Regions from separate parts of the Enterococcus montenegrensis genome, predicted to be linked through region 1. Evidence: riboswitches for the same ligand, from Rfam matches in the RefSeq annotation. Region 1 holds a riboswitch; the other holds the start of a gene.
What was found. A riboswitch is a leader RNA that binds a small molecule or an ion and turns the genes downstream of it on or off. The one in region 1 is predicted to bind S-adenosylmethionine.

Region 2: linked by a shared signal. The riboswitch ahead of P3T75_RS10485 (hypothetical protein) and the one ahead of metK (methionine adenosyltransferase) in region 1 are both predicted to bind S-adenosylmethionine.

Annotation. Positions count from the first base shown of each region.
Region 1 is NZ_CP120467.1:2,514,363-2,519,307, reverse strand. Features, by position in the region: rRNA gene P3T75_RS12205 (23S ribosomal RNA) at 1-509, shown strand, start outside; rRNA gene rrf (5S ribosomal RNA) at 588-703, shown strand; tRNA gene P3T75_RS12195 (tRNA-Val) at 712-784, shown strand; tRNA gene P3T75_RS12190 (tRNA-Lys) at 788-860, shown strand; tRNA gene P3T75_RS12185 (tRNA-Leu) at 871-952, shown strand; tRNA gene P3T75_RS12180 (tRNA-Thr) at 959-1,031, shown strand; tRNA gene P3T75_RS12175 (tRNA-Gly) at 1,042-1,113, shown strand; tRNA gene P3T75_RS12170 (tRNA-Leu) at 1,134-1,219, shown strand; tRNA gene P3T75_RS12165 (tRNA-Arg) at 1,230-1,303, shown strand; tRNA gene P3T75_RS12160 (tRNA-Pro) at 1,318-1,391, shown strand; tRNA gene P3T75_RS12155 (tRNA-Ala) at 1,406-1,478, shown strand; tRNA gene P3T75_RS12150 (tRNA-Met) at 1,512-1,585, shown strand; tRNA gene P3T75_RS12145 (tRNA-Ile) at 1,599-1,672, shown strand; tRNA gene P3T75_RS12140 (tRNA-Ser) at 1,701-1,790, shown strand; tRNA gene P3T75_RS12135 (tRNA-Met) at 1,839-1,912, shown strand; tRNA gene P3T75_RS12130 (tRNA-Asp) at 1,931-2,006, shown strand; tRNA gene P3T75_RS12125 (tRNA-Gly) at 2,008-2,078, shown strand; tRNA gene P3T75_RS12120 (tRNA-Ile) at 2,095-2,168, shown strand; tRNA gene P3T75_RS12115 (tRNA-Ser) at 2,197-2,284, shown strand; tRNA gene P3T75_RS12110 (tRNA-Glu) at 2,293-2,364, shown strand; tRNA gene P3T75_RS12105 (tRNA-Ser) at 2,378-2,467, shown strand; tRNA gene P3T75_RS12100 (tRNA-Met) at 2,516-2,589, shown strand; tRNA gene P3T75_RS12095 (tRNA-Asp) at 2,607-2,679, shown strand; tRNA gene P3T75_RS12090 (tRNA-Phe) at 2,684-2,756, shown strand; tRNA gene P3T75_RS12085 (tRNA-Ile) at 2,803-2,876, shown strand; tRNA gene P3T75_RS12080 (tRNA-Glu) at 2,886-2,957, shown strand; SMK box riboswitch at 3,050-3,126, shown strand; gene metK (methionine adenosyltransferase) at 3,124-4,314, shown strand; gene P3T75_RS12070 (MDR family MFS transporter) at 4,474-4,945, shown strand, end outside.
Region 2 is NZ_CP120467.1:2,178,772-2,183,716, forward strand. Features, by position in the region: gene P3T75_RS10475 (malolactic enzyme) at 1-514, opposite strand, end outside; gene P3T75_RS10480 (LysR family transcriptional regulator) at 674-1,585, shown strand; gene P3T75_RS10485 (hypothetical protein) at 1,622-1,945, opposite strand; SAM riboswitch class I at 1,955-2,049, opposite strand; gene P3T75_RS10490 (flavodoxin domain-containing protein) at 2,105-2,572, opposite strand; gene P3T75_RS10495 (ABC transporter ATP-binding protein) at 2,832-4,679, opposite strand; gene P3T75_RS10500 (ABC transporter ATP-binding protein) at 4,692-4,945, opposite strand, start outside.

The DNA.
Region 1 (4,945 bases):
ATCCGGTGGTTCCGCATGGAAGGGCCATCGCTCAACGGATAAAAGCTACCCTGGGGATAACAGGCTTATCTCCCCCAAGAGTCCACATCGACGGGGAGGTTTGGCACCTCGATGTCGGCTCGTCGCATCCTGGGGCTGTAGTCGGTCCCAAGGGTTGGGCTGTTCGCCCATTAAAGCGGCACGCGAGCTGGGTTCAGAACGTCGTGAGACAGTTCGGTCCCTATCCGTCGCGGGCGTTGGAAATTTGAGAGGAGCTGTCCTTAGTACGAGAGGACCGGGATGGACTTACCGCTGGTGTACCAGTTGTCTCGCCAGAGGCATCGCTGGGTAGCTATGTAGGGAAGGGATAAACGCTGAAAGCATCTAAGTGTGAAGCCCACCTCAAGATGAGATTTCCCATTTCTTAAAGAAAGTAAGATCCCTGAGAGAAGATCAGGTAGATAGGTCAGGAGTGGAAGTACAGTGATGTATGGAGCGGACTGATACTAATCGATCGAGGACTTAACCAAAGTAAAAGAAAACTCGGAAGAGTTTTGAAAAACTTCAAGATCCAGTTTTGAGTGAATGAAATTCACTTAATTAAATAGTGTGGTGGCGATAGCGAGAAGGATACACCTGTAACCATGCCGAACACAGAAGTTAAGCTTCTTAGCGCCGATTGTAGTGAAGGGTTTCCCTTTGTGAGAGTAGGACGTCGCCACGCGAACTTATGGGGGTTTAGCTCAGCTGGGAGAGCATCTGCCTTACAAGCAGAGGGTCAGCGGTTCGAACCCGTTAACCCCCATATGAGCCGTTAGCTCAGTTGGTAGAGCATCTGACTTTTAATCAGAGGGTCACAGGTTCGAGCCCTGTACGGCTCATAAGAAATATGCGGGTGTGGCGGAATTGGCAGACGCACCAGATTTAGGATCTGGCGCCTTACGGCGTGGGGGTTCAAGTCCCTTCACCCGCATAAAAGGCCGGCTTAGCTCAGTTGGTAGAGCATCTGATTTGTAATCAGAGGGTCGAGGGTTCAAGTCCTTTAGCCGGCATCAAAACCATGCGGAAATAGCTCAGTGGTAGAGCACCACCTTGCCAAGGTGGGGGTCGCGGGTTCGAACCCCGTTTTCCGCTTTACTTTAAAAAGTAAAAAAGCCGGGGTGGCGGAACTGGCAGACGCACAGGACTTAAAATCCTGCGGTGAGTGATCACCGTACCGGTTCGATTCCGGTCCTCGGCATTAGAAAGATGCGCCCATAGCTCAACTGGATAGAGTGTTTGACTACGGATCAAAAGGTTAGGGGTTCGACTCCTCTTGGGCGCGTAGTAATAATTTAACGGGAAGTAGCTCAGCTTGGTAGAGCACTTGGTTTGGGACCAAGGGGTCGCAGGTTCGAATCCTGTCTTCCCGATTTAAAAGAAACAAGGGGCCTTAGCTCAGCTGGGAGAGCGCCTGCTTTGCACGCAGGAGGTCAGCGGTTCGATCCCGCTAGGCTCCATATCATTTTAATAGTAATAATAAAGTGATTATTCGCGGTGTAGCTCAGCTGGCTAGAGCGTCCGGTTCATACCCGGGAGGTCGGGGGTTCGATCCCCTCCGCCGCGATTTTTTAGAGCCTGGACCTTTAGCTCAGTTGGTTAGAGCAGACGGCTCATAACCGTCCGGTCGTAGGTTCGAGTCCTACAAGGTCCATCCGTGGCATTGTAGATTTGATTTTTTTGGAGGATTACCCAAGTCCGGCTGAAGGGAACGGTCTTGAAAACCGTCAGGCGGGTAAAACCGTGCAAGGGTTCGAATCCCTTATCCTCCTTTGCTACAATTCTATATTTATGTAGAGAGTTAGTAAAACTTATATTATCGCGGGATGGAGCAGTCTGGTAGCTCGTCGGGCTCATAACCCGAAGGTCGTAGGTTCAAATCCTGCTCCCGCAATTTTAAAAACTAAATCCTGGTCCCGTAGTGTAGTGGTTATCACGCCTGCCTGTCACGCAGGAGATCGCGGGTTCGAGTCCCGTCGGGACCGCCATGCGGGTGTAGTTTAGTGGTAAAACCACAGCCTTCCAAGCTGTTGTCGCGAGTTCGATTCTCGTCACCCGCTTTTAGTTTTTAAATATGGGCCTATAGCTCAGCTGGTTAGAGCGCACGCCTGATAAGCGTGAGGTCGATGGTTCGAGTCCATTTAGGCCCATTACAAAATCAAAACATTTTTGGTTTTTGGGGAAGTACTCAAGTGGCTGAAGAGGCGCCCCTGCTAAGGGTGTAGGTCGGGAAACCGGCGCGAGGGTTCAAATCCCTCCTTCTCCGTTCTAGCTGGCCCGTTGGTCAAGTGGTTAAGACACCGCCCTTTCACGGCGGTAACACGGGTTCGAATCCCGTACGGGTCATTTTTTTTTTTTTGGAGGATTACCCAAGTCCGGCTGAAGGGAACGGTCTTGAAAACCGTCAGGCGGGTAAAACCGTGCAAGGGTTCGAATCCCTTATCCTCCTTTGCTACAATTCTATATTTATGTAGAGAGTTAGTAAAACTTATATTATCGCGGGATGGAGCAGTCTGGTAGCTCGTCGGGCTCATAACCCGAAGGTCGTAGGTTCAAATCCTGCTCCCGCAATTATAAAACTAAACCCTGGTCCCGTAGTGTAGTGGTTATCACGCCTGCCTGTCACGCAGGAGATCGCGGGTTCGAGTCCCGTCGGGACCGTTTTGGCTCGGTAGCTCAGTTGGTAGAGCAATGGATTGAAGCTCCATGTGTCGGCAGTTCGATTCTGTCCCGCGCCATCTCTTTTTTAATGTATTTCATTGAAAAAGTTGTTTAGTTTTATATGGGCCTATAGCTCAGCTGGTTAGAGCGCACGCCTGATAAGCGTGAGGTCGATGGTTCGAGTCCATTTAGGCCCATTAATGATTGGTCCGTTGGTCAAGCGGTTAAGACACCGCCCTTTCACGGCGGTAACACGGGTTCGAATCCCGTACGGATCATGAGAAGATACGTCGTGTATCTTCTTTTTTTTGTTTTATTAGGAAATATAATAAAATAAGCGAGCTTTATCTGATTAAATCTGCTATACTACAAACGTTGCAAGTTCCCGAGAGGATTCGCACTGCGAAGATGCCTTGTAACCGAATATTATTAGGGGGAATCATCATGACAGAAAGACATTTATTTACTTCAGAATCTGTTTCTGAAGGACATCCAGATAAGGTGGCTGATCAAATCAGTGATGCAATCTTGGATGCAATTTTAGCGAAGGATCCAACTGCTCGTGTAGCATGTGAAACTTCAGTAACAACGGGTTTAGTTTTAGTGTTTGGTGAAATTTCGACATCGGCTTATGTAGATATTCAAAAAATCGTTCGAAATACGATTAAAGATATCGGCTATACGCGCGCTAAATTTGGCTTTGATGGGGATACAGTTGCTGTTTTAGTAGCAATTGATGAACAATCACCTGATATTGCACAAGGCGTAGATGCCGCTTTGGAAAGTCGCGATAATAAAGATGCGATGATTGATGAGATTGGAGCAGGCGACCAAGGTTTAATGTTTGGTTTTGCTTGTGATGAAACACCAGAATTAATGCCATTGCCAATTTCATTAAGTCATAAATTAGTTCGTCGTTTAGCAGAGCTACGTAAAAATGGTGAACTTAAATATTTACGTCCTGATGCAAAGTCGCAAGTGACGGTAGAATATGATGAAGCTGGTAAAGCTAAACGAATCGATACAGTCGTAATTAGCACACAGCACGATGATGCTGCTGACAACGCGACAATCCGTAAAGATGTGATTAAAAAAGTTATTGAACCAGTTATCCCAAGTGAATTATTAGATGAAGATACAAAATACTTTATCAATCCTACAGGACGCTTTGTAATTGGTGGGCCACAAGGAGATGCCGGGTTAACAGGTCGTAAAATTATTGTAGATACTTACGGGGGATATGCCCGTCATGGTGGCGGTGCTTTTTCTGGTAAAGATGCTACTAAAGTTGACCGTTCGGCTAGTTATGCTGCTCGTTATATTGCAAAAAATATTGTGGCGGCTAAACTTGCTAGCAAAGTTGAAGTACAATTGGCTTACGCAATCGGTGTAGCACAACCTGTTTCGATTTCAATTAATACTTTTGGAACTGGTACTGTCAGTGATGAAAAATTAATTGAAGCAATTCGTGAAAACTTTGATTTACGTCCAGCTGGCATTATTGAGATGTTGGACTTGCGTCGTCCGATTTATCGTCAGACAGCAGCTTATGGCCATTTTGGTCGGACTGATGTTGATTTACCATGGGAACACACGGATAAAGTAGACGCATTGCTAGCTAGTGTGAACGCATAATACTGATTGTTTACTTGATTTTTTTGGCCGCTATTGCTTAGGTGATAGCGGCTTTTCTTTGAGGAAAATAGCTTTTAAAAAAGAGATACGAAAATTTAAATGCAATTTTTTGCTAGTTGTTGTAAAAAGAGAGTTTAAGTTTAGTTGAGGAGGTTAAAAATGAAAAAAGAAACAAATGTTACGCTAGTTACGGTTGCTGTTTTTGTGGCAACATTTATGACAGCGGTGGAAGGAACAATCGTAACGACGGCTATGCCAACAATCGTCGGCTCATTACACGGCATTGAAATTATGAACTGGGTCTTTTCAATCTATTTATTAACCAATGCCATGTTAACACCGATTTATGGGAAATTAGCTGATAAAATCGGTCGTAAACCAATTTTCATTTTAGGAACCGTACTATTTATTATTGGTTCGGCGCTTTGTGGTCTATCTAATACTATGCTGACGTTGATTATTTCCAGAGCCATTCAAGGAATGGGAGCTGGCGCGATGATGCCAGTAGCATTGACGATTATTGGTGATTTGTATGATAAAGAAAAACGTGCGAAGGTGCTGGGGTTAAACAGTACTGCCTGGGGAATTGCCTCGGTAGTCGGTCCATTAGCTGGTGGCATTATCGTAGATA
Region 2 (4,945 bases), 340 kb from region 1:
CTGCAGCGGCGGTGTAAACCATTAATTTACCAATGGCGATATCCACACCATTGACACCCCAATCTCCCATGCCCAAAATACCTTCTGCATCCGTTACAACGATTAAGCGAATATCGCGGCCTGCAGCTGCATTTTTTAAACTTGCTTCGATATCTTCTGGTGCATCAATCGATAAAAAAGCTGCATCTTGAGGTTCAACGAATAATTCATTGTATTGTTCAATTGAATCTGCCACCGTTGGATCGTAAACAATTGGCATAAATTCCACGATATGTTGTCCCATCAATTTGTAAAACAATGTGCGGTTCGTATTAAAAATGTTCATTAGAAAAATCCGTTTTTCCAAATCACTAGGTTTACTTAAATATTGTGCATAGGTTTGAACTGCTTGCTCTTCTAGCGTTTGAATACGACTTGGCAGCATCCCAGTTAAACCTAATTTTTCACGTTCAACTTTAGTAAAAGCTGTTCCTTTGTTTAAAAATGGATTGTTTAAAATTTCCATACCTTTCATTTTGAAAGCCTCCTCTTAATTTTGCGGTTATCCCTCGTTGACAATGACAAGGTTAATCCTTATTCCTTGCTATAGTCAAAAGCTGCAGTTATGATAAATTTAATTTATATGATAAGACTACCAAGAACTATTCATTCCAAGCAAATAGGAGGCTTTATCATGAATATTCGTGACTTAGAATACTTTCAACGCCTAGCTTTAGAAAAAAATTATTCTAAAGTAGCCGACTTTTACCACGTTAGCCAACCAACGATTACTTATGCCGTTAAACGCTTAGAAACTGAGCTAAATGTCAGTTTGGTCAATCGTAATCAGGCTCACAAAAATATCACCTTGACCCCAGCCGGTCGCCAATTTTTATTACATGCAAATAGTATTTTGCGGGAGTTGCGAATTGCCAAACAAGAGATGACACATTTCACGGCAAAAAAATTGCCTTTGGGATTGCCACCGATTATCGGCAATTATTATTTTCCAAAATTATCTCCGAAACTTTTACAAGCAGATATCCTTCCCCATCTCATTATTCAACGAGAAGGTTCTGAAAACTTATTGCGCCAAATCAAATTAGGCCGTCTGGATGTTGGCTTAATCGGCTCTTTAGATGCCATTCATGAAGATTCTTTAAATACCGAAATCTTAACTAAGAAAAAATTCAAGATTGTGGCTGCACCAACACACCCCCTAGCTACAAAAAAAACAGTAGCTTTCGCTGACTTAGGGGACGAAAAATTTTTATTACTAAGTGAACAATATGTACACCACCATGCCTTTGCTCGCTTAAGCCAAAGTGGCAATACAGATCCAAAAATTATTTATCAAAGTGATGATTTGGATATCTTAAAAGGTATGATTAAGTCTGGTATGGGAATCGGCTTTTTAGCTGAACTTGCCGTTAGTCCTGATGATAACTTAGTAACGATTGACTTATCGGATTTAACACAGCCGCAATTTCTGATTTCTCTCATCCATCGCAACAGCAGTATCGTAACACCAATTATGGAGGAATTATTGGCATTAATTCGACAAGTTGTCACTGAAGATGAAAATAAAAAAGTTCAAAAAGACTAAATTCCATGTCTTTTTGAACTTTTTTGATAGATTGGTTTATTTTCTAGGTCTAAAGGGAATTACATTATCCGGCAAATGCTCTGGCGGAATTGGCGTTCTGTTATTACTCGAGAGAAAATTGTTAGCACTTTTCTCCGGTTGAAGTAGCCTCGCCTTCATTTGTTCAAGTTCTCGTTTTCCTTCTTCTTTTTCTTCTGCCATTTGTTCTTTAATCGCAACTATATCAGCGGGATCAATCGTTAAATGCTGATACTTTTCCTTAAGGTGATGAAAAGCCATGGCTTCAGCAAAACACTTCGGACCACCACGTGCGACAATTTTCAAATACGTTGCATACTGTCCTGTAAATCTTTTTTTCATCTTAAATTCCTCCTATCTTTCCTTTGGGCAGGATGGAGCACCTTGCTTTTAGCAGGTTGCTGAAGCGTCATAGAGCCTGTTCTCTCAGCTTCTCGTGATAGATGAGTTCAGTATAACATGAATTTTTTAAATTTTTTTTAACAATATTCGTTTGCATACTTAACTAAATATCTTAGCTAATTCGTCAATTTTTTCATGCTTAAGCAGATTAGTGTAATTGGTTAATCCCGCTACCTTTTTTATAATAAGTCTACTAAAAAAAGGACATTGTTTCGGATCATAAATACCACCCACAAATGTTTTTATAGTGGCGTGTTGTAATAATTCTGCAGGAAAATTTTGCTCAAAAACTTCTGTCGCCTTTTCTGGCTGTAGCCCACAAAGAAATAATCCCAGTCTATATTGTTTCAATTCTTCTTGATAGGTTGTCATAAAAGTTTTCATTTCTTTACTAATCATGCCGGCAGTTACAGGCGAGCCGATAATGATTGTCTGATACATTTTCAATTCATTGAAATCAGTTCCTTTTAAAGGGAGTGCAACAGCATCAGGAATCTTTGCAGCAAGTTGAGTGGCAACTTGTTTTGTCGTCCCCTGTTTTGTCGTGTAAACAATTGCAGTCTTCATATTTTCTCTCTATTCATCAGTATTTTGTACTGTTTTATTATACCAAATAATTTTGTAGACTTATTTTCTGAACTTTCGTGATTATTTTATTCTAGTCATCACTTTCCTGATTAACTATACTAACGCTAAATTTTGTTTCGTGTTTTATAAATCATTTTAGAAAAATTGATTTAAACGATCCTTGTCATAAAAAAACGTCCCACACTTAAACAATTAAGTTAAGTGTGGGGCGTCATTGTATTTCTAAATAAATTTTAATCTAGCCTGCCAACTCTTCAAATTGAGAATTGTAAAGTTGTGCGTAGTAGCCACCTTTAGCTAATAATTCTTCGTGGGTACCTTGTTCTTTGATATCCCCATCTTGCATGTAAAGAATTTTATCGGCATCTTTAATTGTCGATAAGCGGTGGGCGATAACAAAGGAAGTTCGTCCGGCCATTAAATTGTTCATAGCATTTTGAATTAAGACTTCTGTCCGTGTATCAACAGAAGATGTCGCTTCATCTAAAATCAAAATTGGTTTATCGGCTAAGATTGCTCGGGCAATGGTTAACAATTGTTTTTGTCCTTGGGAGATGTTAGAAGATTCTTCGTTTAACTCCATGTTGTAGCCACCAGGCAATGTTTCAATAAAGTGATGAACATGGGCTGCTTTTGCTGCTGCGTAAACTTCTTCATCTGTTGCATCTAAGTTCCCATAACGTAAGTTGTCCATAATGGTTCCTTTAAACAACCACGTATCTTGTAGGACCATCCCGATATTTTCCCGTAAGTCGGCACGATTGAAATCGCGAATATCATGCCCATCAATTTTAATGGCGCCTGAGTTTACATCGTAAAAACGCATCAACAATTTGACCATTGTTGTTTTACCAGCACCAGTTGGTCCAACGATGGCAACAGTTTGCCCAGGATCAACATGACTGCTGAAATCGTTAATGATGATTTTATCTGGTGTGTAACCAAAGTGTACATGTTCAAAGTCCACTTCACCTTTAACTTTACCGATCTTCACTGGATTTTCGACTGTTTGTGCTTCTTCTTCTTCACCTAAGAATTCAAAAACACGTTCAGCTGCGGCTGCCATAGATTGCAGCATATTCGAAACTTGTGCCAATTGGGCAATAGGTTGTGTCAAGTTACGAACGTATTGGATAAACGCTTGAATATCCCCAACGGTAATTGTACCGTTATACGCCAAGATACCCCCGATAATCGCGACTGCAACATAACCTAAGTTACCAACAAAGTTCATAATCGGTTGCATCAAACCTGAAAGAAATTGTGATTTCCAAGCAGATTTAAAAAGAATGTCATTTTGTTCTTTGAATTCATTCAACGCATTTTCTTCATCGTTAAATAGATGAACAATATTGTAACCACCGACAGTTTCTTCTACTTGACCATTAATTTTACCTAAATATTTTTGTTGCGTAGCAAAATATTTTTGTGAGTATTTTACGACAACCATAATTAGGAGTAACGAAATGGGTACGATCAAAATAGAGATACCAGTCATTTTAACAGAGATCGATAACATCATGATGATTACACCAATAATAGTAAAAGTTGACGTAATCAACTGCGTAACCGATTGGTTTAAAGATTGTCCCAGCGTATCCACATCATTTGTGATACGGGATAAAACTTCACCAGTTGTCCGGCTTTCAAAGTAATTCATTGGCATCCGGTTGATTTTCTCAGAAATTTCTTTACGCATACGATAGGTAACTTTTTGCGTGACCGTGGACATAATCCAACCTTGCATCACACCAAATAGTGCAGCTACTAAGTACAAACCTAACATGAAGAGTAAAATTTGACCGATTTTATCAAAGTTGATGCCGCCGGTACCTTGATATTTTTTAATTAAGCCATTAAAAAGTTCTGTAATGGCTTTAGATAAGATTTTTGGTCCCCAAATATTGAAAACAGTTGATGCTGCCGCGAATATCATGACGAACAAGACAGCAATCTTATAATTTGCCATATAGGAGACTAATTTTTTGATAGTACCTTTGAAGTCTTTGGCTTTTTCGCCACCGGCCATACCGCCGCCCATTGGTCCATGTCCGCCCCGCGGACGTTGTTGTTTACTTTCTGCCATTTTCTTCGCCTCCTATTCTGCTTCCAAACCTAATTCAGCATTACTCAATTGTGATGAAGCAATTTCTTGATAAACAGCAGATGTTTCCATCAATTCATCATGTGTACCTTGCGCCACAATCCGACCTTCATTTAAAACGATAATATTGTCAGCATGCAAAATAGTAGAAATTTTTTGTGCCACAATAATTTGGGTAATATCTTTAACATTTTCTGCTAATGCGCGTCGCAGTGCAACATCCGTTTTATTATCCAAAGCAGAAAGTG